4 regions of the Mesorhizobium sp. WSM4841 genome follow, and region 4 is predicted to be linked to each of the others. Evidence: riboswitches for the same ligand, from Rfam matches in the RefSeq annotation. Region 4 holds a riboswitch; each other region holds the start of a gene.
What was found. Region 4 has a riboswitch for thiamine pyrophosphate ahead of thiC (phosphomethylpyrimidine synthase ThiC). Riboswitches for the same ligand answer to the same signal wherever they lie in the genome.
Positions count from the first base shown of each region.

Region 1: linked by a shared signal. The riboswitch ahead of AC0L14_RS12885 (YkoF family thiamine/hydroxymethylpyrimidine-binding protein) and the one ahead of thiC (phosphomethylpyrimidine synthase ThiC) in region 4 are both predicted to bind thiamine pyrophosphate.
Region 2: linked by a shared signal. The riboswitch ahead of AC0L14_RS10935 (YkoF family thiamine/hydroxymethylpyrimidine-binding protein) and the one ahead of thiC (phosphomethylpyrimidine synthase ThiC) in region 4 are both predicted to bind thiamine pyrophosphate.
Region 3: linked by a shared signal. The riboswitch ahead of thiB (thiamine ABC transporter substrate binding subunit) and the one ahead of thiC (phosphomethylpyrimidine synthase ThiC) in region 4 are both predicted to bind thiamine pyrophosphate.

Region 1 covers NZ_JBVVQC010000008.1:240,708-246,183, forward strand. Annotated here, with positions in the region: gene AC0L14_RS12870 (hypothetical protein) at 1-69, opposite strand, end outside; gene AC0L14_RS12875 (aspartate aminotransferase family protein) at 213-1,589, shown strand; partial or broken gene AC0L14_RS12880 (IS1 family transposase) at 2,233-2,454, opposite strand; TPP riboswitch at 2,537-2,649, shown strand; gene AC0L14_RS12885 (YkoF family thiamine/hydroxymethylpyrimidine-binding protein) at 2,640-3,248, shown strand; gene AC0L14_RS12890 (alcohol dehydrogenase family protein) at 3,258-4,367, opposite strand; gene AC0L14_RS12895 (aminotransferase) at 4,377-5,476, opposite strand, start outside.
Region 2 covers NZ_JBVVQC010000007.1:141,320-146,795, reverse strand. Annotated here, with positions in the region: gene AC0L14_RS10955 (ABC transporter permease) at 1-711, opposite strand, end outside; gene AC0L14_RS10950 (ATP-binding cassette domain-containing protein) at 708-1,718, opposite strand; gene AC0L14_RS10945 (superoxide dismutase family protein) at 1,916-2,425, opposite strand; gene AC0L14_RS10940 (sulfite exporter TauE/SafE family protein) at 2,561-3,337, opposite strand; TPP riboswitch at 3,653-3,765, shown strand; partial or broken gene AC0L14_RS10935 (YkoF family thiamine/hydroxymethylpyrimidine-binding protein) at 3,756-3,899, shown strand; gene AC0L14_RS10930 (ABC transporter permease) at 3,985-4,785, shown strand; gene AC0L14_RS10925 (ABC transporter ATP-binding protein) at 4,782-5,476, shown strand, end outside.
Region 3 covers NZ_JBVVQC010000009.1:191,284-196,759, reverse strand. Annotated here, with positions in the region: gene AC0L14_RS13940 (ABC-F family ATP-binding cassette domain-containing protein) at 34-1,851, opposite strand; gene AC0L14_RS13935 (thiamine diphosphokinase) at 1,853-2,497, opposite strand; TPP riboswitch at 2,600-2,714, shown strand; gene thiB (thiamine ABC transporter substrate binding subunit) at 2,758-3,771, shown strand; gene thiP (thiamine/thiamine pyrophosphate ABC transporter permease) at 3,865-5,476, shown strand, end outside.
Region 4 covers NZ_JBVVQC010000040.1:10,324-15,799, forward strand. Annotated here, with positions in the region: gene thiC (phosphomethylpyrimidine synthase ThiC) at 1-1,573, opposite strand, end outside; TPP riboswitch at 1,677-1,793, opposite strand; partial or broken gene AC0L14_RS30750 (7-carboxy-7-deazaguanine synthase QueE) at 2,075-2,449, opposite strand; gene AC0L14_RS30755 (hypothetical protein) at 2,518-2,793, opposite strand; gene AC0L14_RS30760 (transcriptional regulator) at 3,167-3,427, opposite strand; gene AC0L14_RS30765 (cytochrome-c peroxidase) at 4,224-5,309, shown strand.

The DNA of each region.
Region 1 (5,476 bases), on a different contig from region 4:
TTGGCGACGCGCACCGCCGGCTTGGCGCAGGTTCTCGCGTTCCAGGGCCTCGAAGCTGAAATTCTGCATGTCTTCCGTCCATCCGCCAGCCCTTCCGAAAGGGGCTTGACACCCTTACAAGAAACGGATGCACCAGGCAGCATTAATCGAGAGGCCGATGCGCGCCGAACGGCGGCAGGACGCACGTCCCGGCATGCAGGACAGGAGCCATCATGGACGCTCGACCGAATTCTCCCGAAGCCCGCGACATCAGCTACCACATGCACGGCTACACCAATGCCCGCAAGCATGAGGAAGCAGGGCCACTCGTCATCGAGAAGGGCGACGGCATCTATGTCGAGGATCTCGCCGGCAACCGTTATATCGAGGCGATGGCCGGGCTTTGGAGCGTCGCGGTCGGCTTTTCGGAGAAGCGGCTGGTCGATGCGGCGGTGCGCCAGATGTCCAAGCTGCCTTACTATCACGACTTCGGCTCCAAATCGCATTCGCCGCTGATCGATCTCGCCGAGAAGCTGGTGCAGATGGCGCCAGTGCCGATGAGCAAGGCGTATTTCACCAATTCCGGCTCCGAGGCCAACGACACGGCCATGAAGATGATCTGGTACCGGTCGAATGCGCTCGGCCAGCCGGCACGCAAGAAGATCATCAGCCGCATTCGCGGCTATCACGGCGTCACCATTGCCTCTGCAAGCCTGACCGGGCTGCCCAACAACCACAATTCCTTCGACCTGCCGATCGCCAATGTGCTGCACACCTCGACGCCGCACCACTGGCGCGAGGCGCTGTCAGGCGAGAGCGAAGCAGAGTTTTCGAGCCGGCTTGCCGACGATTTGGAAAAGCTGATCCTGGCCGAAGGACCGGAAACCATCGCCGCCTTCTTCGGCGAACCGATCATGGGCGCCGGCGGCGTCATCGTGCCGCCGGCCGGCTATTGGGAGAAGATCCAGGCGGTGCTGTCGAAATACGACATCCTGCTCGTCGCCGACGAGGTCATCTGCGGCTTTGGTCGAACCGGCGAGATGTTCGGTTCGCAGACCTTCGGCATCAGGCCTGACATCATGGTTCTGTCGAAGCAGATTTCTTCGTCCTACCTGCCAATCTCGGCCTTGCTGATCAACGAAAAGGTTTTCGAGCCGATTGCCGACGAAAGCAATCGCATCGGCACCTTCGGCCACGGCTTCACCGGCGGCGGCCATCCCGTTGCGGCGGCAGTCGCGTTCGAGAACCTGAAGCTGATCGAGGAGCGCGACCTTGTCGGCAACGCGCGCACGGTCGGCGCGCATATGCAGAAGCGGCTGCGCAAGCTCGAATCGCACGCGCTTGTCGGCGAGGTGCGCGGCGTCGGCCTGATCGCGGCGGTCGAACTGGTCGGCGACAAGGCGAACAAGACGCCGTGGGAGACGGCCGGCGCGCTGGGCGGGCTCGTCAACGGTTTCATGCAGCAGAACGGCGTGATCTCGCGCAACATGGGCGACGCGCTGGCTTTCTGCCCGCCGCTGATCATCACCGAGCCACAGGTCGATGAGATGATCGACGCGTTCGAAAGATCGCTTGAAGCCGCGGTCAGGCAGGTCGGATTACCGAGCTGATCAGGTCATCCGAAGGCAGAGGCTGAATGGGTAAGGTCGGGCTTGCGAACCCTGAACAAAAAACCCGCCTCGGCGGCGGGTCGTTGGCGCAAATCAGCACCATGGCCAAATCAGTAGCATAAATGCCGTCACCGGGCAATCGATCGCGCGCTCGGGTAGTGGGTCAGTTTGAAATTCGCTGACGCCAATGGTCGCTTAATATGCCTATCAGCGCCATTGCTGCGACAAGCGCTGGTAGGAATCCGAATGCGAAGCCGACCAGCAGGTCTTCACCGTCATAAGTGCCAGGATATTTTAAACTAAAATCACCACAAGGTCCGATGCCTAGGACCAAAGTGAAGTGAAGAACTTCGCGATTAAAGTAGATCAACCACACTGCCGAGAACACCACCGCGTAGCCTGCGACGCGACTGAGAACAGATATTTGTCTGGAACCTCCTCTCAGTATTCGTACGAAGTTAACGCTGACGAGAACAACGCACACGAGAAGGAACGGCGAGCTTAGCACAGCTCCTGTGGTGAAAGGACCGTTGGCACCCTGAGTGCACGTGCCGGTGTATCCCAATGCCTGTAGTCCAAATGCAACCAAGAGCATTGATAGAGCTATGCTTGACACGCCGCGCCTCGAAACTAAGTTGGCATGCTTTTTGTAAGGACCACGAATCATTGGCTTTTCGGCTTCCTTGGCTTCGATCAACGCAACGATGTCAGCAATCTCCCAAAGCTTGCCAGTCACACCAGCAGCCATCGCCGGGGTCATGCGCAACGTGGCATGGATGCGCACGAAATTGTAGTACATGAAATGAAGCGCGACGGCGTTGGCGTTAGCCTCGACCTTCTTTGAGAAGCCGTTGGACAGCCGAGTTCAGCCCCTAATTTCAAACTGACCCACTACCCGCGCTCGCGATGACCATACTTGAACATCGTTTGCGCCGGTGCTACGTCGCCCATATCGACAGGGGCGCTCCGTATTGCCGGGGCTGAGATGGAAGGTGCCAAGCCCTCGGTCCCTCAAGCTGATCTGGGTAATGCCAGCGGAGCGAGGCGACCGTGTTTTCAGGTGCACAGATTTCCCTGTATCCGATGTGCGACGATTTCGTCGGCGTCATCCTCAAAGCTATTTCGGCGATGGATTCCTATCGGCCGAATTTCCGCATCGAGACCGACGACATCTCGACGCTGATCGTCGGCCCGCCGGAACAGCTTTTCCCGGCCATGCGCGATCTGTTCGCCTCGGCGGCGGCAAGTGGCGCCCACTGCGTGTTGTCGGCGACGGTGTCGCGCGGCTGCCCCGGCGAGCCCGACGATCCGATCTGCACACCGATTTCCGGCAGCAGTCACGAGCTCTCCCTGGCCCAGCGCATCGGCGCGGCGCGGTCGCATGTCGACGGTGCGAAAAAGCTCGGCCAAGAGGTCGCCGCGCAGTTCTCGCTCTATCCGCTCGGCGAGGGCCATCACATGGACGAGATCTACGGCTGCATCGACTTTCTCAAGACTTCGGGCGTCTTCGACAGGTCGAAGAATTTCTGCACCAAGCTGAGAGGCGACACCGGACCGGTGTTCGCGACGCTATCGGAAGCCTTCCTTCGCTTTGGCGCGCCGCAAGGCCATGTCGCGCTCGACTTTACCGTGTCGGCGAACAGCCCGAGCCCTTGTTAGTCTTGGCTGTCAACGGGTTGCAGCGAAATCGGAAACGGCATCCGGAACGACTACCAGCTTGCCGACAAAGTCCTTGGCGATGAAATCCGCTTGGGCGCGGTGGAAATCGGAGAGCCTGTAGACGCCGCCGACCAGCGGCCGGATTTTCTTCTCCTCGATGTAGCGGACGATACGGCTGAAATCGTGCCGCGTGCCCTGGCTCGAACCATGCAGCTGCAATTGCTTGAGATACATGGTGCGCAGATCGAGCTGCACGACCGGGCCGGCAATCGCGCCCGCGGTGGTGTAGCGGCCTTCGGGCCGAAGGATGCGCAAGAGGTCATTGAAGATCGCACCGCCGACCAGGTCGGCGACCACGTCGATCGGCTGGCCGTCGGTCGCGTCGTTCACGGCAGCAGGCAGATCGGCAACGCCACGGGTGATCACCGCCTCGGCGCCGATGTCGAGCACCGCCTGTTCCTTACCCTTGCCGACGACGGCATAGGGGATGGCGCCGCGCGCCCGCGCCAATTGCACGATGCCGGAGCCGACGCCGCCGGAGGCGCCGGTGACCAGCACGCGCTCGCCGGCCTTCAATGCGGCGCGTTCCAGCATTTGTTCGCCAGTGAGATAGGCGCAGCAAAACGTGGCGAGTTCGATATCAGTCAGGTCAGTGGCGACGACATGGGCATTCTCGGCCGGCACGGCCTGGTACTCGGCATAGCCGCCGTCACGGCCGTGGCCCATATAGTCGATGTCGGCGAGTGAATCGTCGTTGCGGTTGTAGATCGAGAAATCGACCATCACCCGTTCGCCGATGCGGGCCGAAGAAACACCGTCGCCGACAGCAACGATGTTGCCGACGGTGTCGGTGCCCTGGATGCGCGGGAAAGTCAGCGTGTTGCCCTGACGCCGCCAGGTCGACACGGCGGCGGCATCTTCCTCCGTGCCGTAGGCGCCCTGTCGCACCCAGACATCGGTGTTGTTCATGCCGCAAGCGGTGACCTTGACCAGCACCTCGCCCGGGGCGGGCGAGGGCACTTTCACGTCGGTGCGATAGACAAGCTTTTCCGGTCCGCCGTGACCGGTCAGTAGCACGGCGGCCATGGTGACGGGGAGGGGTTTGGTCATGGCATTCATGTCGGTTCTTCAGAGGTTCGCAAACACGCTCTTCACCGCATCCGCCGTCTTGGAGACGACGATGTCAGCCTCTTCGCGGGTGAGGCACAGCGGCGGCGCAAAGCCGAGAATGTCGCCCTGCGGCATGGCGCGGCCGATGACACCACGCTCGCCAAGGGCTGTCGCGACCTGCGGCCCGATCTTTTGCGAGGCGTCGAAGAACACGCGATCATCTCTGTCGGCGACGAACTCGACCGCCGCCAGCATGCCGTCACCGCGCACCTCGCCGACATTCTTGTGGCCGCCGACGGCTTTCGCCAGCTCGGCGCGGAAATAGGCGCCGGTTTCGCCGGCATTGGTCACCAGGTCCATCTCGTCGATCAGTTCCAGGTTGGCGACGCCGGCGGCAACGCAGATCGGATGCGCCGAATAGGTCCAGCCGTGGCCGATGCTGCCGAGCTTGTCGGAACCCTGCACCAGCACCTGCCAGACCTTGTCCGAGACGATGACGCCCGACAGCGGCGCATAGGCTGAGGTCAGGCCCTTGGCGATGGTGATCAGGTCGGGCTTGATGCCGTAATGGTCGGAGCCGAACATCGTGCCCAGCCGGCCAAAGCCGGTGACCACTTCGTCGGCCACCAGCAGCACGTCGTACTTCTGCAGCACCGCCTGGATCTTTTCCCAGTAGAGGGCAGGCGGCGGCACGATGCCGCCGGTGCCGAGGATCGGCTCGCCGATGAAGGCGGCGACCGTGTCCGGGCCCTCAGCCAGGATCATCTCCTCCAGCTTGTCGGCGCAGTGTTGGGAAAACTGTTCCTCGCTCATCGAGCGGTCGGCGCGGCGGAAATAGTAGGGCGCTTCGGTGTGCAGGATCGGCGCACGCGGCAGGTCGAAGGCGTTGTGGAACAGGTCCAGCCCGGTCAGCGACCCCGTCATGACGCCGGAGCCGTGATAGCCGCGCCAGCGCGAGATGATCTTCTTCTTCTCGGGACGGCCGAGCACGTTGTTGTAGTACCAGATCAGCTTGATGTTGGTTTCGTTGGCGTCGGAACCGGAGAGGCCGAAATAGACCCTCGACATGCCTTGCGGCGCCCGATCGATGATCATCTTGGAAAGCGTGATCGACGCCC
Region 2 (5,476 bases), on a different contig from region 4:
CCCGCCAGCCATCAGCCCGCGCAGCGCCGTCGTCATCAGCGACACTGGGTTGACTTCGACGATGGCCCGCAGCCAGTCCGGCATGGTGCCGGGGTCGACCATGATGTTTGAGGCGAAAACGAGCGGGAACAGGAAGGTAAAGCCGAGCGTCATCACCGTGGTTGGCGTGCGGATCAGCAGGCCGAGCACGATGAATACCCAGCCCATGCCGAACCCGATGGCGATCAGCATGGCGAAGGCGGCAAGCACGCCGAGGATGCCTGCCTCAGGCCGGTAGCCGAGGATCAGCCCGATGGTGAGAATGATCGAGGCGGCAATCAAATGGCGCAGGATGTCACCCACCATCAGGCCGGCGAACGGAGACAGCGACCAGATCGGCAGCGATCGGAAGCGGTCGAATAAGCCCTTGCCGAGGTCGGTCGACAAACCCATGCCCGAATAGACTGCGTTGAACACCACGGTCTGAACCAGGATGCCGGGTAAGAAGAATTGCAGGTACTCGCCAGGCGAACCGGCGAGCGCGCCGCCGAAGACGAAGGTGAAGAGCAGGGTGAACATGATCGGAGTCATCACCAGATCGAAGAGTTGCTCCGGCACATGCTTGAATTTCAGCACCGCGCGCCACCCGAAGACCAGCGCGTTGGAAAGGGCTGATGGGGTCCTAGGTCGGGCGACGCTTTGCAGCCGCTGCAGGGATGTCGTGTCGATCATGGCTTGTCACCTGCCTTCCGGCTTTCACCGAGGCCCGGCTGGCCCGTCAGCGCGAAGAAGACCTCCTCGAGGCTGGGTTGGCCCATGGAGAAATCCGACAGCTCGATGCCGGCGGCGACCAGATCGGCCAGCGCCTCATTGGCGGCCTTCGCTGTGCCGGCAAGGACGGAGAGCTCAGCGCCTTCGGCGCTGCGTTGGACAGGATGTTCCAGCCGGCGTTCCAGAATGGTCGCCGCTTGGTCCGCCCGTGCAACATCGGCGAGCGCGACATGGAGAAAGCCGGAGCCGGTGGCCGCCTTCAGTTCGCGGCTGGTACCCTCGGCGATCTTCCTGCCGTGGTCGATGACGGCGATACGCGCTGCAAGTTGATCGGCCTCTTCGAGATATTGCGTGGTGAGCAGGATGGTGACGCCGGCCTCGGCGAGGCCGCGGATCATGCCCCAGACATCCTTGCGGGCGTTCGGATCGAGGCCTGTAGTCGGCTCGTCGAGGAACAGCACGCCCGGCGTGACGACCAGCGAGGCGGCTATGTCGAGCCGCCTTCGCATGCCACCCGAATAATCCCTCACCTGCTTCGTCGCCGCTTCGGACAAGCCGAAAGCCGCGAGCAGGTCGTCCGAACGGGTTTTCGCGGCGCGACCGCGAAAACCCCAGAGTCGGGCGAGCAGGACGAGGTTCTCCCGGCCCGTCAAGTCCTCGTCGAGCGAAGCGAACTGCCCGGTCATCGCGATTGCCGCACGGACCGCATGCGGGGCCTGCACGAGATCGTGCCCCATCACGGTCGCAGAGCCGGCGTCGGGGCGCGACAGCGTCGCGAGCATGCGCATCAGCGTTGTCTTGCCGGCACCGTTCGGACCCAGGATGGCGAAAATCATGCCGCGCGGCACATCGAGATCGACACCATCGACGGCGCGCAGCTTGCCGAACGTCTTGACCAGGCCGCGGGCGGAAATGGCTGACTGGACAAAACCCTTGGAGGGCAGGCCCATAGGAGAAGTATCGTTCATGCAATCATCCGGCAGTCGCAAAATGAAAGGCCAGCTTCGGCGCGATGGGTGCGTCGTCAATTTCTCTGCAGGCGCACGAACTTACCGTCTGGCTTATCCTCGTGCCAGAGGCTCCGACGACGTACCACTACCTGGCCGCTGAGGCTGAAAGCCGGTCCGATCATATGTCGGACAGGTCTCTAATCATCTTGGGGTTTTCACTCGATCACGGCGCAGGCCTGACGATTTCCGGCATCACCGGCAGGCTGGCTTTTGTAGTCGTCCTGTCCGCCGTGGATCATCAATGCCTTGCCTCGTATCGCCGTTTCTCCACCATCCAGCTTGACCATGCCGTTGAAAGCCTGGGCACGCAAAACGCCGTCGGCGCCGACCCGCTGATTTGGCATATCGCCCGCGTGCGGGCCTTTTCCAGTGAGGTATCCATGTTCGGCATTCGTCGGATTGAAGTGCCCACCGGCCGAGTCATGGCCGGTCTGATGGTCGCACTTTCCGGTTTCATGAACATGGAACGCGACCCACTCGCCCGGAGGCAGTCCTGTTACCTCCAACGCTATCAGCACGCCCTGCGCCGTCTCGGTCAGCGTGGCCGTGCCATTCTTCTCGCCGGCCATGTTGACGAATTCGGCTTTCGCGGTCGCGGTGTCCTGAGCCGCTGCAGGCATCGCGACCGCCAGCGCCAACCCTGTTGTTGCAACCAATCTTCTCATCGACTCGGCCTCCGGTTGTCCAAGCAAGCCAAACAACAAAGGGGTCTCTTCGTTCCATTTGGCAATTGAGTTTTTTTGTCTCCCGCACAGCCGCCAGGGAAGCGACGCCGACAACCTGTTCGATGTGTCTTCAGTTTACACCAATTCGAAGAGTTGCGCGGTTTGCCAGCCTGCAAGCAGTATGATGAGAATACCAACGAGCCTGAGAAGCGTCTTTTCTGCGATTGACTTCACTACCCAACCGGCCATCGGCGCTGCGACTACGCCGCCAAGAATCAAGCCGGCGACAGAGAGTAGATTTTCCGTTGGCTCTCCTGCCTCCGCCCAATGGCCCGTTACTAATGCAAACAAGAAGGTCAGAGACACCGAGAGCGTGATGAGGAACTCGCTCGCATTTACCGTACCAATAACGTAGCGGGGCGTCCCGCCAAAACCGAGAAGGCCCGTCGTTACGATGGGTCCCCATCCACCACCCCCTGCGGCATCGAGAAATCCACCACCAAGTCCAAGCGGAGGTACCGCGCCTGCAGGGACCGGCTTACTCGGGATCCGCCGGAATGAACGGAACAGGAGCCAAGCTCCGACAAGCGCCAGATATGTGGTCACATATGGCTTCATGATCGCTCCCTCAAACGAGGTGAGCACATAAGCGCCGAGAACGCCGCCGAGAACACCAAATGGCATCAGCCGCCAGAAAAGCTTCCAGTCGATATTGCGGTGATAGAGGTGAGCCGAACCTGAGGCCGCAGTGGTAAACAGCTCCGCTGCGTGAACTGAAGCCGAAGCGTGTGCAGGAGACACGCCAAACCCCAGTAGGGTTGTCGAGCAAATCACGCCGTAGGCCATGCCGAGAGCCCCGTCGACAGCCTGAGCTACAAACCCTACGAGCGCAAAAAGGATAAATTCCTGCATTTGGCTCTCCAACAAAGCGCGGGTCGTAATTGGCGAAAGAGGAACCGCTGCCTACAACGGATGCAATTTATATCTTCATGCTTCCACAATTCACCAAACGCCTGGCATCGACAATGGCGACGAACGGGAAACTGTCCGCTCGATCGACGTCTTTCCCGATACCTTCAAAGTCATGTGGCTTCTCAGAATATCGAGAGCGATCTCGAACAGGATGCCGGGTTGTCACTCTTCCCTGTCCTGCGCCGCGCCTCCTCGACCTGAGGTTTCACGAGTCGGACGCAGGCTTGCAGCTCCACCCCATATCTGTTTAATTGCCGGCATCCACAGGGGTGCTCCGTATCGTCGGGGCTGAGAGCTGGGCTGCAAGCCCGTAAACCCTAGAGCTGATCTGGATAATACCAGCGGAGCGAGGCGGGCGATGTTTTCTGGCGCACAGATTTCTCTTTCTCCGACAACCGGCGATTTCGTCGGTGTCGTCATCTCCGCGCTCGATGCGCTCGACCCTTGTCGCGATCGGTTGCGCATAGGCACAGACGATATTTCGACGCTGCCGGTCGGCCCGCTCCAGGGCCATCTCACGATCGAGCTTACGGTTTCGGCCAACAGCCCGACCCTGCGCTGATCTTTTCGCACCAGACAAGTCTCGCATGTCTCAACCTTTCTCCGCCGCGCCGCGAATCGCAGCCTTGTTCGCCAAGGTCGGACCGGCCTTGCTATCGGTTGGCACGCTGGTTTTGGCTTGGGACCTCTATGCGCGCATCTCGGGCATCTCGCCCACCACGCTGCCCGCGCCGTCACGCGTTCTCGCCCAGGCCATCCGGCAGCGCCAGGCGCTGCTCGACAACACCGTGCCGACGATCAGCGCCACATTGGCGGGCTTCGCCTGCTCGCTGGCCGTTGCCTTCATCCTTTCGGTGCTGATCGACTTCTTCAACCCGCTGCGCCGTGCCCTGTTCCCGGTGTTCATCATCAGCCAGACCCTGCCGCTGGTGGCGATCGCCCCGCTGGTCGTTCTCTGGTTCGGCTTCGGGCTGACGCCGAAGATCACGCTGATCGCCCTCGTGACTTTCTTTCCCATGCTGGTCGCGCTTGTGCAGGGTTATGACTCGACGGATCGGGACATCTCGGCGCTTCTGAGTTCGATGGGCGCTTCCCGCATGCGCATTTTCCTGCTGGCCCGCTTGCCCTCCTCGCTGCCCTATTTCTTCGCCGGACTGCGCATCTCGATCACCTATGCCGTGGTGGGCGCCATCTTCGCAGAATATGCCGGTGCGGCCAAAGGGCTCGGCATCTACATGCTCAACGCCAAGAACAATTTCCGGCCCGATCTCGTGCTGGCGGCCGTGCTGGTCAGCGCCTTGCTCACGCTAGCCCTGTTTGCTGCTACGGTACTGATCCAGCGCGTCGTCATGCCATGGGAGCGGCTCGATGGCGCACGAAAATCATGAGCAGGCGGCTGGAGCTGCGCCAAGTCAGGAAGCGTTTTGGCGACATCGACGTGCTTGCCGACATCACCCTGCACATCGAGCCGGGCGAATTCGTTTCAATCCTCGGCCCCTCCGGAGCCGGCAAGTCCACGATCTTCAGCTTGCTGACGGGCGGTCTCGGAGGCCACGGCGGCGATGTCGACTTCGACGGGCGGCCACTGGCCGACACGCGCCGACCGTTTGCCTTCATGCCGCAGCACGACGCCCTGATGCCCTGGCGCACGGTTATCGACAACACCGCGCTCGGCCTGGAAGTGCAGGGCATGTCCCGCAAGGCGGCGCGCGACAGGGTGGCGCCGTTCTTCGGCGAATTCGGCCTTGCGGGCTTCGAGCATAAGTATCCGGCGCAGCTCTCGGGCGGAATGCGCCAGCGCGCCGCGCTGTTGCGCACCGTCGTGCAGGACCGCGCCATGCTGTTGCTCGACGAGCCGTTCGGCGCACTCGACGCCCTCACGCGCACCGGCATGCAGCGCTGGCTTCAGACGATGTGGGACCGACACCGCTGGACGGTCCTGCTGATCACCCACGACGTCCGCGAGGCGGTCTTCCTGTCCGACCGCATCTATGTGCTGAGCGCCCGCCCCGCCCGCGTGCTGCGCGAAATCATCATACCTCTTTCGCGCCCGCGCAAGGATCTTGCCTCGTCGGAAGC
Region 3 (5,476 bases), on a different contig from region 4:
TAAGATAGGCGCATAAAAGCACGCATGCAATGCCTACCCCTCCATCTCCTCGCGCAACATTTCAAGTTCCAGCCATTCCTCCTCGAGCGCTGCCAGCGTGGCGCGCTCCTTGTCGAGGGCGGCGATGGTCTTCTGGAACGAGGCCGGATCGCGCTCGTAATAGGCTGGGTCGGCGATGTTGTTCTCCAGCCGTGAGATCGAGGCGTTCACCGCCTCGATCTTCTTCGGCAGCGATTCCAGCGCGAATTTTTGTTTGAACGACAGTTTTTTTGAGCCCTTCGGCGCGGGTGCTTCGCTCCTGCCTGCCGCCACCACTTCGCTGGTCTCGGCCTTTGGCCGTGCCTTGCGGTCGTCCAGCCTGGTGCCGCCGCGCTGCGCCAGCATGTCGGAATAGCCGCCGGCATATTCGATCCAGCGGCCGCCGCCGTCCGGCGCGATCAGGCTGGTCACGGTGCGGTCGAGGAAATCGCGGTCGTGGCTGACCAGGATCACCGTACCGGCAAAACCGGCGACCAGTTCCTGCAGCAATTCCAGCGTCTCCATGTCGAGGTCGTTGGTCGGCTCATCGAGCACCAGCAGGTTCGCCGGCCGCGCCAACACGCGGGCGAGCAGCAGCCGCGCCCGCTCGCCGCCCGAAAGCTCGCGCACCGGCGTGCGCGCCTGTTCCGGTTTGAACAGGAAATCCTTCATGTAGGAGACGACGTGGCGCTGCTCGCCATTGATGACGAGGTTCTCGCCGCGCCCGTCGGTGAGGTATTGCGCCAGTGTCTCTTGCGGATCGACCGCGTCGCGTTTCTGGTCGAGCGTGGCGATCTCCAGATTGGTGCCGAGCCGCACCGTGCCTGAGTCCGGCTTCAATTCGCCGGTCAGCATCTTCAGCAGTGTCGTCTTGCCGGCACCGTTCGGGCCGACCAGGCCGACGCGGTCGCCGCGCTGGATGCGGGTCGAGAAGCCCTTGACCACAGTGAGGTCGCCAAAGCTCTTCTCGATGGTCTTGGCCTCGATCACCAGCTTGCCGGATTCGGCGGCGTCGCTGGCCACCATGGTCGCCGCACCCTCGGCGCCGCGATGGCCACGAAAGCGCTGGCGCATGGTCTGCAGTTCGCCGAGCCGGCGCATGTTGCGCTTGCGCCTTGCAGTCACGCCGTAGCGCAGCCAGTGCTCCTCGCGCACGATCTGGCGGCCAAGCTTGTGCTGCTCGCGTTCTTCTTCTTCCAGAACGGTGTCGCGCCATTCCTCGAAATGGCCAAAGCCCTTGTCCAGCCTGCGGGTCTGGCCGCGATCGAGCCAGACGGTGGCGCGCGACACGCGCTCGAGGAAGCGGCGGTCATGCGAGATGACGATCAGCGCCGAAGAGGTGCGGGCCAGCTCCTCCTCCAGCCATTCGATGACCGACAGGTCGAGATGGTTGGTCGGCTCATCGAGGAGGAGAATGTCGGGCTCCGGCGCCATGACGCGGGCAAGGGCGGCACGGCGCGCCTCGCCGCCGGAGAGATCGTTCGGCCGCTCGTCGCCGGACAGGCCGAGATGCTCCATCAGATAGGTGGCGCGGTAGGGATCGTCGGCGGGTCCGAGCCCCGCCTCGACATAGGCGCGGACGCTGGCGAAACCATCCAAGTCGGGCATTTGCGGCAGGTAGCGCACTGTCGCCGAGGGCTGGCGGAACACCTCGCCGTCCTGCGGCTCTATCAATCCCGCAGCGATCTTGAGCAACGTCGATTTGCCCGAGCCGTTGCGGCCGACCAAAGCGATCTTGTCGCCCGCCGACGCCGTCAGTTCCGCCCCGTCGAGCAGCGGCGTGCCACCGAAGGTCAGTTTTATGCCGTCGAGATTGAGAAGTGGCGGCGCCATGTCAGCTTCCAGGTAAGGGGAATGGGTGGGCGAGCAACAGCGCGCGGCCACTGCTCAGCGCAATTTCCAGCCGGCCCTTGACCTCGTTGGAAATGGTCAGCGACGAACCGAACGCCATCTCGATATGGTTCAGCGGCCATTTGGCGCCGGTCACGGTCAGGCCGGTAAGGTCGGAAAAGCCGAGAATCGAAAACAGCGTGCCATCGGCGTAGTCGAAGCCGGCCTTTCCGCGAAGCAAGGGAGTGCCTTCCTGTGCGCCGCTGGTCAAAAGCACCTCCGTCCCTGCCTCGGCCAGTCGGACACTGAGCGCCAGGTGCAGGAAGGCGTGGTCGGTGCGCTTGCCGCCGAACGCGCCGGCGAGCACGAGACTGGTCGCGCCGCGTTCGAGCGCGGCGGCGATAGCCAGTTCGCCGTCGGTCTTGTCCTTTTCTGCCGGAAACACCTGGCGGGCCACGGCGGCCAGCTCGTCCGGCAAGTCCGCCGGCACCGAATCGAAGTCGCCGACCCAGAGTTCCGGCGTCAGGTTCAGCGTCCGGGCATGGCTCATGCCGGCGTCGGCGGCGATGACACGGGAGCCTTCGACCTGGCGGTCGAGCAGCGGCGTGCGGATTAGATCGCCGCCAAGCAGGATGGTGAATTTGCTCATATGCGTGGCCCTTACCAGCCCTGCTTGCCAAACGGAAGGCCGCGTTCCAGATGCCCGGCAAACTTCCGCTTGCGCCGCAACCAGGCCGGGCCTATGTGTCGAAACGCTCTAACGGGGTGCTGGACGCGATCTTCGCGAACCAGCTGAGAGGCGACCATGCCAACCCGCTGAACCTGATCCGGTTTGTACCGGCGGAGGGATTAGACGTTTCGGACAGCCCGACGCCTCAATTCCTTTCAACGCGAACGAAGGAGGCGCCGATGCGCACGTTTTTATACACTCTAGTTTCGGCAGTGCTGCTTGCGGCGACTGTTCCCGCCGGCATCGGGCCGGCATCCGCGCAGGAAAAACTCACCGTCTATACCTATGAGAGCTTCACCGCCGACTGGGGTCCAGGCCCCGCGGTGAAGAAGGCCTTCGAGGCCGAATGCGGCTGTACTCTCGAATTCGTCGCGGTCGCCGACGGCGTCGCCCTGCTCAACCGCGTCAAGCTGGAAGGGGCCGCGACCAAGGCCGACATCGTGCTCGGCCTCGACACCAATCTGACTGCGGAAGCCAAGGCCACCGGCCTGTTTTCGCCGCATGGTGCCGTCATCGATGTCAATGTGCCGGGCGGCTGGAGCGACGATGTTTTCGTGCCGTTCGACTATGGCTATTTCGCCGTCGTCTACGACACCGAAAAGCTGAAGACGCCGCCGAAGAGCCTGAAGGAATTGGTCGAGGGCAATGCCGATGAGAAGATCGTCATCCAGGATCCGCGCACCTCGACGCCCGGTCTCGGCTTGTTGTTGTGGGTGAGGTCGGTTTATGGCGACAAGGCGCCGGAAGCCTGGGCCAAGCTTAGGGCAAAGGTGCTCACCGTGACGCCGGGCTGGAGCGAGGCCTATGGCCTGTTCACCAAGGGCGAGGCGCCGATGGTGCTGTCCTATACCACGTCGCCGGCCTATCACATGGTCGCCGAAAACACCGAACGCTATCAGGCGGCGTCCTTCGAGGAGGGCGCGTATCTGCAGATCGAGGTTGCCGGCATCACCACGTCAGGCGCGAAGAACCCATTGGCGAAACAGTTCCTGACTTTCATGACCGGACCGAAATTCCAGGATGTCATTCCCGAGACCAACTGGATGTTCCCGGCCGGCAAGACCGAGAAGCCGCTCAATCCGGCTTTCGACAAGCTCGTCAAGCCGACCAAGACTTTGCTTTTCAGCCCGGAAGAGGTCGCCGCCAATCGCAAGGCCTGGGTCGACGAATGGCTGTCGGTGATGAGCAAGTAGCTTGTGATTGAAAGATGATTACTCTACGGCGCCCGGGAACTCGACCTCAGCCATATTTTCTGCTTCGACGATCGTTGAATTAGGCAGGGCGGCATGCATACCGGATATCCTGCCGATCCCCGCGTCACCGCCGGCACCATCGCGCTTGCCGCTGTTGCGCTGCTGATCGGCGGAGCGTTCGCCGGGCTCATCGTCGAAGGCGCCCGCGACCCGTCCGGCGCCATGTCGGCCTTCGATTCCTACCTCTTCCGCGTCGCCCGTTTCACGCTGTGGCAGGCTTTGCTGTCGACACTGCTTTCCGTCGTGCCGGCGCTGTTCGTTGCGCGGGCGCTGTCGCGGCACCCGCGCTTCTTTGGTCGCGGCCTGATCCTGCAGCTCTTCGCCGTGCCGCTTGCGCTGCCGGCCATCGTCGCCGCACTCGGCATTCTGGCTCTCTATGGCCGTGCCGGCTATTTCGCCGGCGTGCTCACCGCGATTGCCGGTCAGGGCTGGCCGGGCATATACGGCCTGTCCGGCATCCTCATCGCCCATGTCTTCTTCAATCTGCCGCTGGCCACGCGGCTGTTCCTTGAAGCGCTGACGACAGTGCCGGCCGACCAGTGGCGGTTGGCGAGCCAGCTCGGCATGGGCGCCAGACCCGCCTTCCGGCTGATTGAATGGCCGACGCTGCGTGCGGCGCTGCCGGGCGTCGCCGGGCTTGTCTTCATGCTCTGCATCACATCCTTTACCATCGTGCTCACGCTGGGCGGCGGGCCGCGTGCGACGACATTGGAGGTCGCCATCTACCAGGCACTGCGTTTCGATTTCGATCCTGCCCGCGCGGTGACGCTGACACTGCTGCAGATCGCGCTGACCTTCGTCGTGGTGCTGGCATTGATGCGGCTTGGCGCCAACATCGTCGGCGACGCCAACCTGCCGGTGGCACCGCGCCGCTATCTTTCGGCCGGCCCGGCCGAGACCGTGCTGAATACAGCATTGATCGCTCTCGCATTGCTGTTCGTCGCCGGGCCGATGGCTGCCATGGTGACGTCAGGCCTTGGCGCCGATCTCGGTCGGCTGGCGGGCGAGAGCGCGGTGCGGCAGGCGACGCTGACCAGCGCCGTGCTCGCCCTGCTGGCGGCGCTGCTTTCAGTGGCGCTGTCGCTGTCGCTCGTTATGGCACGACGGGCGCTGGCCTTAAGGCGTCGCGTCGGCGCCAGGACGCTGCTCGAATACGCCACCGATACCGGCGCCGGCTTCGTCCTCGTCGTGCCGCCCATCGTCATCGGCGCCGGCTGGTTCCTGCTCCTGCGGACCGTCAGCGACGTCTTTGCCATCGCCCCTGTCATGGTCGTCGCCGTCAATGCGGTGATGGCGATGCCGTTTGCCATCCGCGCCATTCGCCCCGGCTATGATGCGGCGAGCGAACGCCACGAACGGCTCTGTCTGCTGCTTGGCATTTCGGGCTGGAACCGGTTCCGGCTGGTCGACTGGCCGTCGCTGCGGCGGCCGCTCGCCACCGGTTTCGCGTTCGCCATGGCTTTGTCGCTCGGCGATCTCGGCGTCATTGCCCTGTTCGGCAGCGACTCCCTGCAGACACTGCCTTACCTCTTGCTGGCGCGCATGGGCAGCTACCGCACGATGGACGCGGCAGGCCTGGCGTTGCTGCTCGGCCTGGTTTGTCTTGCGCTTGTCCTGGCCGCTGACTGGCTGGGGCGGGGAGAAA
Region 4 (5,476 bases):
GGTCCTCCCAGCGGAACTCGAAGCGCGCGCGGGAAAGGGCGTCATCCCTGACTTTCGCCGCCGGATGCCCCTTCGCCAGGTCGGCGGCATGCGCCGCGATCTTGTAGGTGATCACGCCAATCTTGACGTCGTTGCGATCGGGAAGGCCGAGATGTTCCTTCGGTGTGACGTAGCAGAGCATGGCGGTGCCGAACCAGCCGATCATCGCGGCGCCGATGCCTGAGGTGATGTGGTCGTAGCCCGGCGCGATGTCGGTCGTCAGCGGTCCAAGCGTATAGAATGGCGCCTCGCCGCAGACGGCGAGTTGCTTGTCCATGTTCTCCTTGATCTTGTGCATCGGCACGTGGCCAGGCCCCTCGATCATCACCTGGCAGTCCTTTGCCCAGGCGATCTTCGTCAGCTCGCCGAGCGTCTCCAGCTCTGCGAATTGCGCCGCGTCGTTGGCATCAGCGATCGAGCCCGGACGAAGCCCGTCGCCGAGCGAAAAGGACACGTCATAGGCTCGGCAGATGTCGCAGATTTCCGCGAAATGCTCGTAAAGGAAGCTCTCCCGGTGATGGTGGAGGCACCATTTGGCCATGATCGACCCGCCGCGCGAGACGATACCCGTGACCCGGTCAACCGTCAGCGGGATGTACTGCAGCCGCACGCCCGCGTGGATGGTGAAATAGTCGACGCCTTGTTCGGCCTGTTCGATCAGCGTGTCGCGGTATACCTCCCAGGTCAGGTCTTCGGCGATGCCACCGACCTTTTCGAGCGCCTGATAGAGCGGTACCGTGCCGATCGGCACCGGTGCGTTGCGAACGATCCAGTCGCGGATGTTGTGGATGTTGCGGCCGGTCGACAGATCCATCACCGTATCGGCGCCCCAGCGGATCGCCCAGACCATTTTTTCGACCTCCTCGGCCATCGAGGAGGTGACCGCCGAATTGCCGATATTGGCATTGATCTTCACCAGGAAATTGCGACCGATGATCATCGGCTCGCTCTCGGGATGATTGATGTTGGCAGGAATGATCGCGCGTCCGCGCGCTACCTCCTCGCGCACGAATTCCGGTGTGACGAAATCGGGAATTGCGGCGCCGAAGGCCTCGCCGTCGCGCTGCAGTTTGCCGTGCAGGATCTCGCGGCCGAGGTTCTCGCGGATGGCGACGAACTCCATTTCGGGCGTGATGATGCCGGCGCGAGCATAGGCAAGCTGTGTCACCGCCTCGCCTGCCTTGGCCCTGAGCGGTCGGTGGCGAATGGGAAATTCCGGCGTCTGCCGCTCGCCAGTCACGAATCCGTTGTCTTCCGGCCGGACATGGCGGCCGTCATAGGCCTCGACATCGCCGCGCGCCGCAATCCATTCACGGCGAAGCCGGGTAAGGCCTTTTTCGATGCTGGTTTCGACAGTCGGGTCGGTATAGGGGCCTGATGGATCGTAGACGGTGACAGGCGGCTCCCCAGCTGTCGGATGGACGGAGATTTCGCGCATCGGCACCCTGATCTGCGGGTGGATGGCACCGGGCTTGTGGATTTTCCGCGAGGCGGGCAGTGGTCCCGTCGACACGGCGGGGGTGAGGGCATTCATCGTGAGGCTCCTTTGCTCATGCATTGGAGACCCAGTTCTGTGCCGGAAGGATGAAAAGACGCTTCTGTCGACCTGTCGAAACAGGACCTCGGGCGTAAACTCCCGCAAAGCGCTTGCACCGTCCCTACGCCAGTATGAACTGGATCAGGTTCAACGGGTCACTGCGCCGCGAAAGCCAGCAGTATCTCAGCCCCTTGCCGGGACTCCCCTGGTGAATGCATCGAATTGAACGGCCCGTCACTATTTTGTCAAGCGCATTCGTCCCGTAGCGGTGATCGGCGACCAAACAAACCCAGCGGAAAAGCATGCTAGTATCGAGAGCAAGTCACGCCCCAGAGGAGCGGTGAAGCGCCCCCAATAAGGCGAGCCCTCATGCGGATTCGGTGCCTTTTCCAGCACGGTGTTTTCGGGGCTTTCCGGAACGACGCTGCTGCCGCCCAGTTGGGTGAGATTGCTATAGATGTCTGTCTTGCTCGTCGTCGGCAAATCCTTCCCCTTCGGCTAGACGCCCCGTTTGTTTCCCCAAAGCAGAACATGAAGCTGCGGCAGTACACGCGCCTGCCACCACCTGTCGCGGGTCACCTTTTCGACCAGCCATTCCATGCGCTTCATCACTCCGACCATGTCGATGAACGCGTCTTCGTCGCCGGGACGCGGCGGCGTGTGATTGCCGGGTTGCAGATAGACGGGTAAGTGTGGGTAGCGCGCCGCGGCGTCTTTGGCATAAGCAAAATCATCATCGTCGAAGACGACGAGCTTGAGCGCCATCTGCGGCTTATCCTGGGCCGCCTCGATGCAGGTGTCGAACACGGCCCAATCTGTCGTCATTTCGCTTGAGGGCGGCTTGGGGCTTAGCACCAGCACGTCGAGATCTGCAACGCGCGCCTCGTCCGTCTCATATGGCCTAACCTCGCAGCTTGTGCAGAACGGGCAAGGGATCGCTTTCATCGTGACGAACCTTCCCTGATGGCCTCGGGCGGTTTCGCCGAAACCTTTCGTCTAAGCCGCTCGACTTCGCAAGCGCTGATCGTTGCGCCGCGTAGTTCGGCACCACCATCGGGTAGGGAATATTTTGTCCACATGCCCTCGTAGCGGCCGGTGTGCCAGTGCAGCTGTTCGCTCGGATTCTCTCGGAACTTTGTGATCCATTCATCGTGGACGGCTTTGGCAAAGTGATGCGCCTCTCGGTCGGTGATAGTCCGCGACTTATGCTCGTTCATAATGGGCGCCGGCGCGCCACGTCCCGGATCGTTTCCATTCTCTAAGCGGCGTGTGAACCGGCTCGCGCTCAAATTCGGCAGCCAACCTCTGCGTATTTTCGCTTGGCCTCCTTTGGGTCTGTTCCCAAGGTCTTGTTGGCTTCCTAGCGACCCGTCAACGCGGCTAGCCGGTTCTCTCTATCCACAGATCTGGCCTCTCGTGCGGGCCAAGGTTACATCCGTGTCGCCCGCCATGAGGCCGATCTTCCGCAGAGCGAATCGATTCCGTAGAAATAAGAATTCTGACACCGGCCCCGCCGCCGTAAGGGTATTGATATACCCGTAGGATTCTGATCCGACCTGGCAGGCGGCGGGTAATCTTCAGAGGCCGACGTCAGGCAGCGTTCGGGATGGCCGAGATTTCATCGAAGACACTCTCAGCCAAGCCAAGCGCCCGAGCGATCCGATCGCGATAGCCCTTGTCGAAACGATAGCCAGATTCGATCAGCCCGACCTCCTCGACTGTCAGACCGCTGGTCACGGCAATGTCCTCGGTCGAATAGCCAAGATGTTCCCGATATGCCTGAATTACGGGTTTTCCGTTTGAGATTGCGGTAAGCACTGCCTCGGGCAGCGCGAAAGGCGTTGCGGTCATTTTGCCTCCAAATGCAGAGATCGGCCACTCGATAACTCGAAACAAGCGGCCGCCGATGTTGAAATAGGATGCCCAAACAGCCCGAGCGGGCGGCATCCAAAAACGCGATCACTCTCGAACGTGTGAGAGGCGCTACGCTAATATGGCGGCCGCCGCCGTTTAGATCAAGAACCTTGGCTCGCTTTACGAGGATTGGTCCAGTGGCCACAACTCGACGACACCGTGCGCAGCGCCGTCATGACGCTCACATCGATGATTGCGCGGCCGCTTCAACGCGCCGTCGGCTTACTGGCGCGATTGAGGAGCCGCGCGATCTGGAGGTCGGGCATTAGGCGCACCAGCGCGCGGACTAGCGTCAAAGTATCAGCGGGGACTGTCCAGGGATGCTTGCCGGCGGCGTTCATCTTGAACGTTAATACCGTGTGGTCCCCTCCGGCCAATGCAGGAGGCCGGGTGCCCATCGGACAAAGCGCTGAGGGACCAACATCTCTCTGTTTCAGCCAGACTGTTGGGTTTGTCAGATCCGCGACACCGGAGTACGGCTGCGCTTTGCTGCGAATTCGTTCAACTTATTGAATAATAGTAGAAAATCCCCCGGAGGTTCCTTCTGCTCAGTTGGCACGACTTTTGATGCCTCTCGAGAGGCGACAGGAGATTTCGACTGGCGTTCATTTGTGGGTGACATCGGGCGCAAGGCAACGAAGGAAGACAATATGTCAGGTCCGCGTCAGAACCAATTCTATGCAAAGAGGATTGCCGCCTGTAGCGCAAGGCGTTCACGAACCGCATATCAACAATGGCTTCCGTGCAAAACGCAGGGAGATCACTTGTGAAAATCCTATTCACTACGGTGGCTGTCGCGTTGCCGGCCATCGCTTTTGCTGCGCAAACGATCCCCGTATACCTCAGAGAAACGGCACGGGCCACCTTCAAGGCTCTACCATCCATCACGCCGACAGTCGCCAACAACCCGATCACACCGGAGAAGATAGCCCTGGGCAAGGCAATGTTCTTCGATCCACGCGTCTCGGCGTCAGGCGTCTTGTCGTGCAATTCGTGCCACAACTTGGCCACCGGGGGCGACGATAATCATGAAAGCTCGATCGGCCATGGTTGGCAGAAGGGACCGCGTAACGCGCCGACGGTACTGAACGCTGTCTTCAACATCGCGCAGTTCTGGGATGGTCGTGCGGATGACCTGAAGGCTCAGGCCAAGGCACCGATCCAAGCCGCTGTCGAAATGGCCAACACACCAGGTCAACTCATCGCTACGCTCAAGTCGATGCCGCAATATGTCGAGTGGTTCAATTCAGCTTTCCCGGGTGAAGCCGATCGCGTCACCTTCGAAAACGTCGCCAGGGCAATCGAAGCCTTTGAGGCGACACTGGTCACGCCGGCGCCCTTCGATGCCTTCCTCAACGGCGATGACGCCGCCATGACTTCCGAACAGAAACAGGGCCTGGCGCTTTTCATGGACAAAGGCTGCTCGTCCTGCCACGGCGGTATCAACGTAGGTGGGGAGGGCTATTACCCATTCGGCCTCGTTGAAAAGCCCAGCACCGATGTCCTGCCGGAAAACGACAAAGGCCGATTTGCCGTCACCCATGAAGCCGACGATTCCTATGTTTTTCGCGTGGCGCCGTTGCGCAACGTAGCACTCACCGCGCCATACTTTCATTCGGGCAAGGTTTGGGATCTGAAACAGGCCGTCGCCATTATGGGGACTACCCAGCTCGGCCAAGAATTGACGGAAAAAGAAGTCGACCTGCTCGTTGCCTTCCTTAATTCGCTGACCGGAAAGGTACCGGAGGTCGCCTATCCCATCTTACCCGCCGAAACGCCGACAACGCCTCGACCTGTATTGCATATCCTCGCGCAATGATTGGCCGGAGCTGGCTAGGGAAGGTCGCAATCAGGAACGATTGCGACCTTCACTGGGACGACACGATCATAACTTACGGCGAAGCCTATCCAACTGGAGCTAGGGGGACTTTCATTTCCGAATTCAATTGAAACGCTAAGTGAAAACCTGACCGTCGACGCCCACTT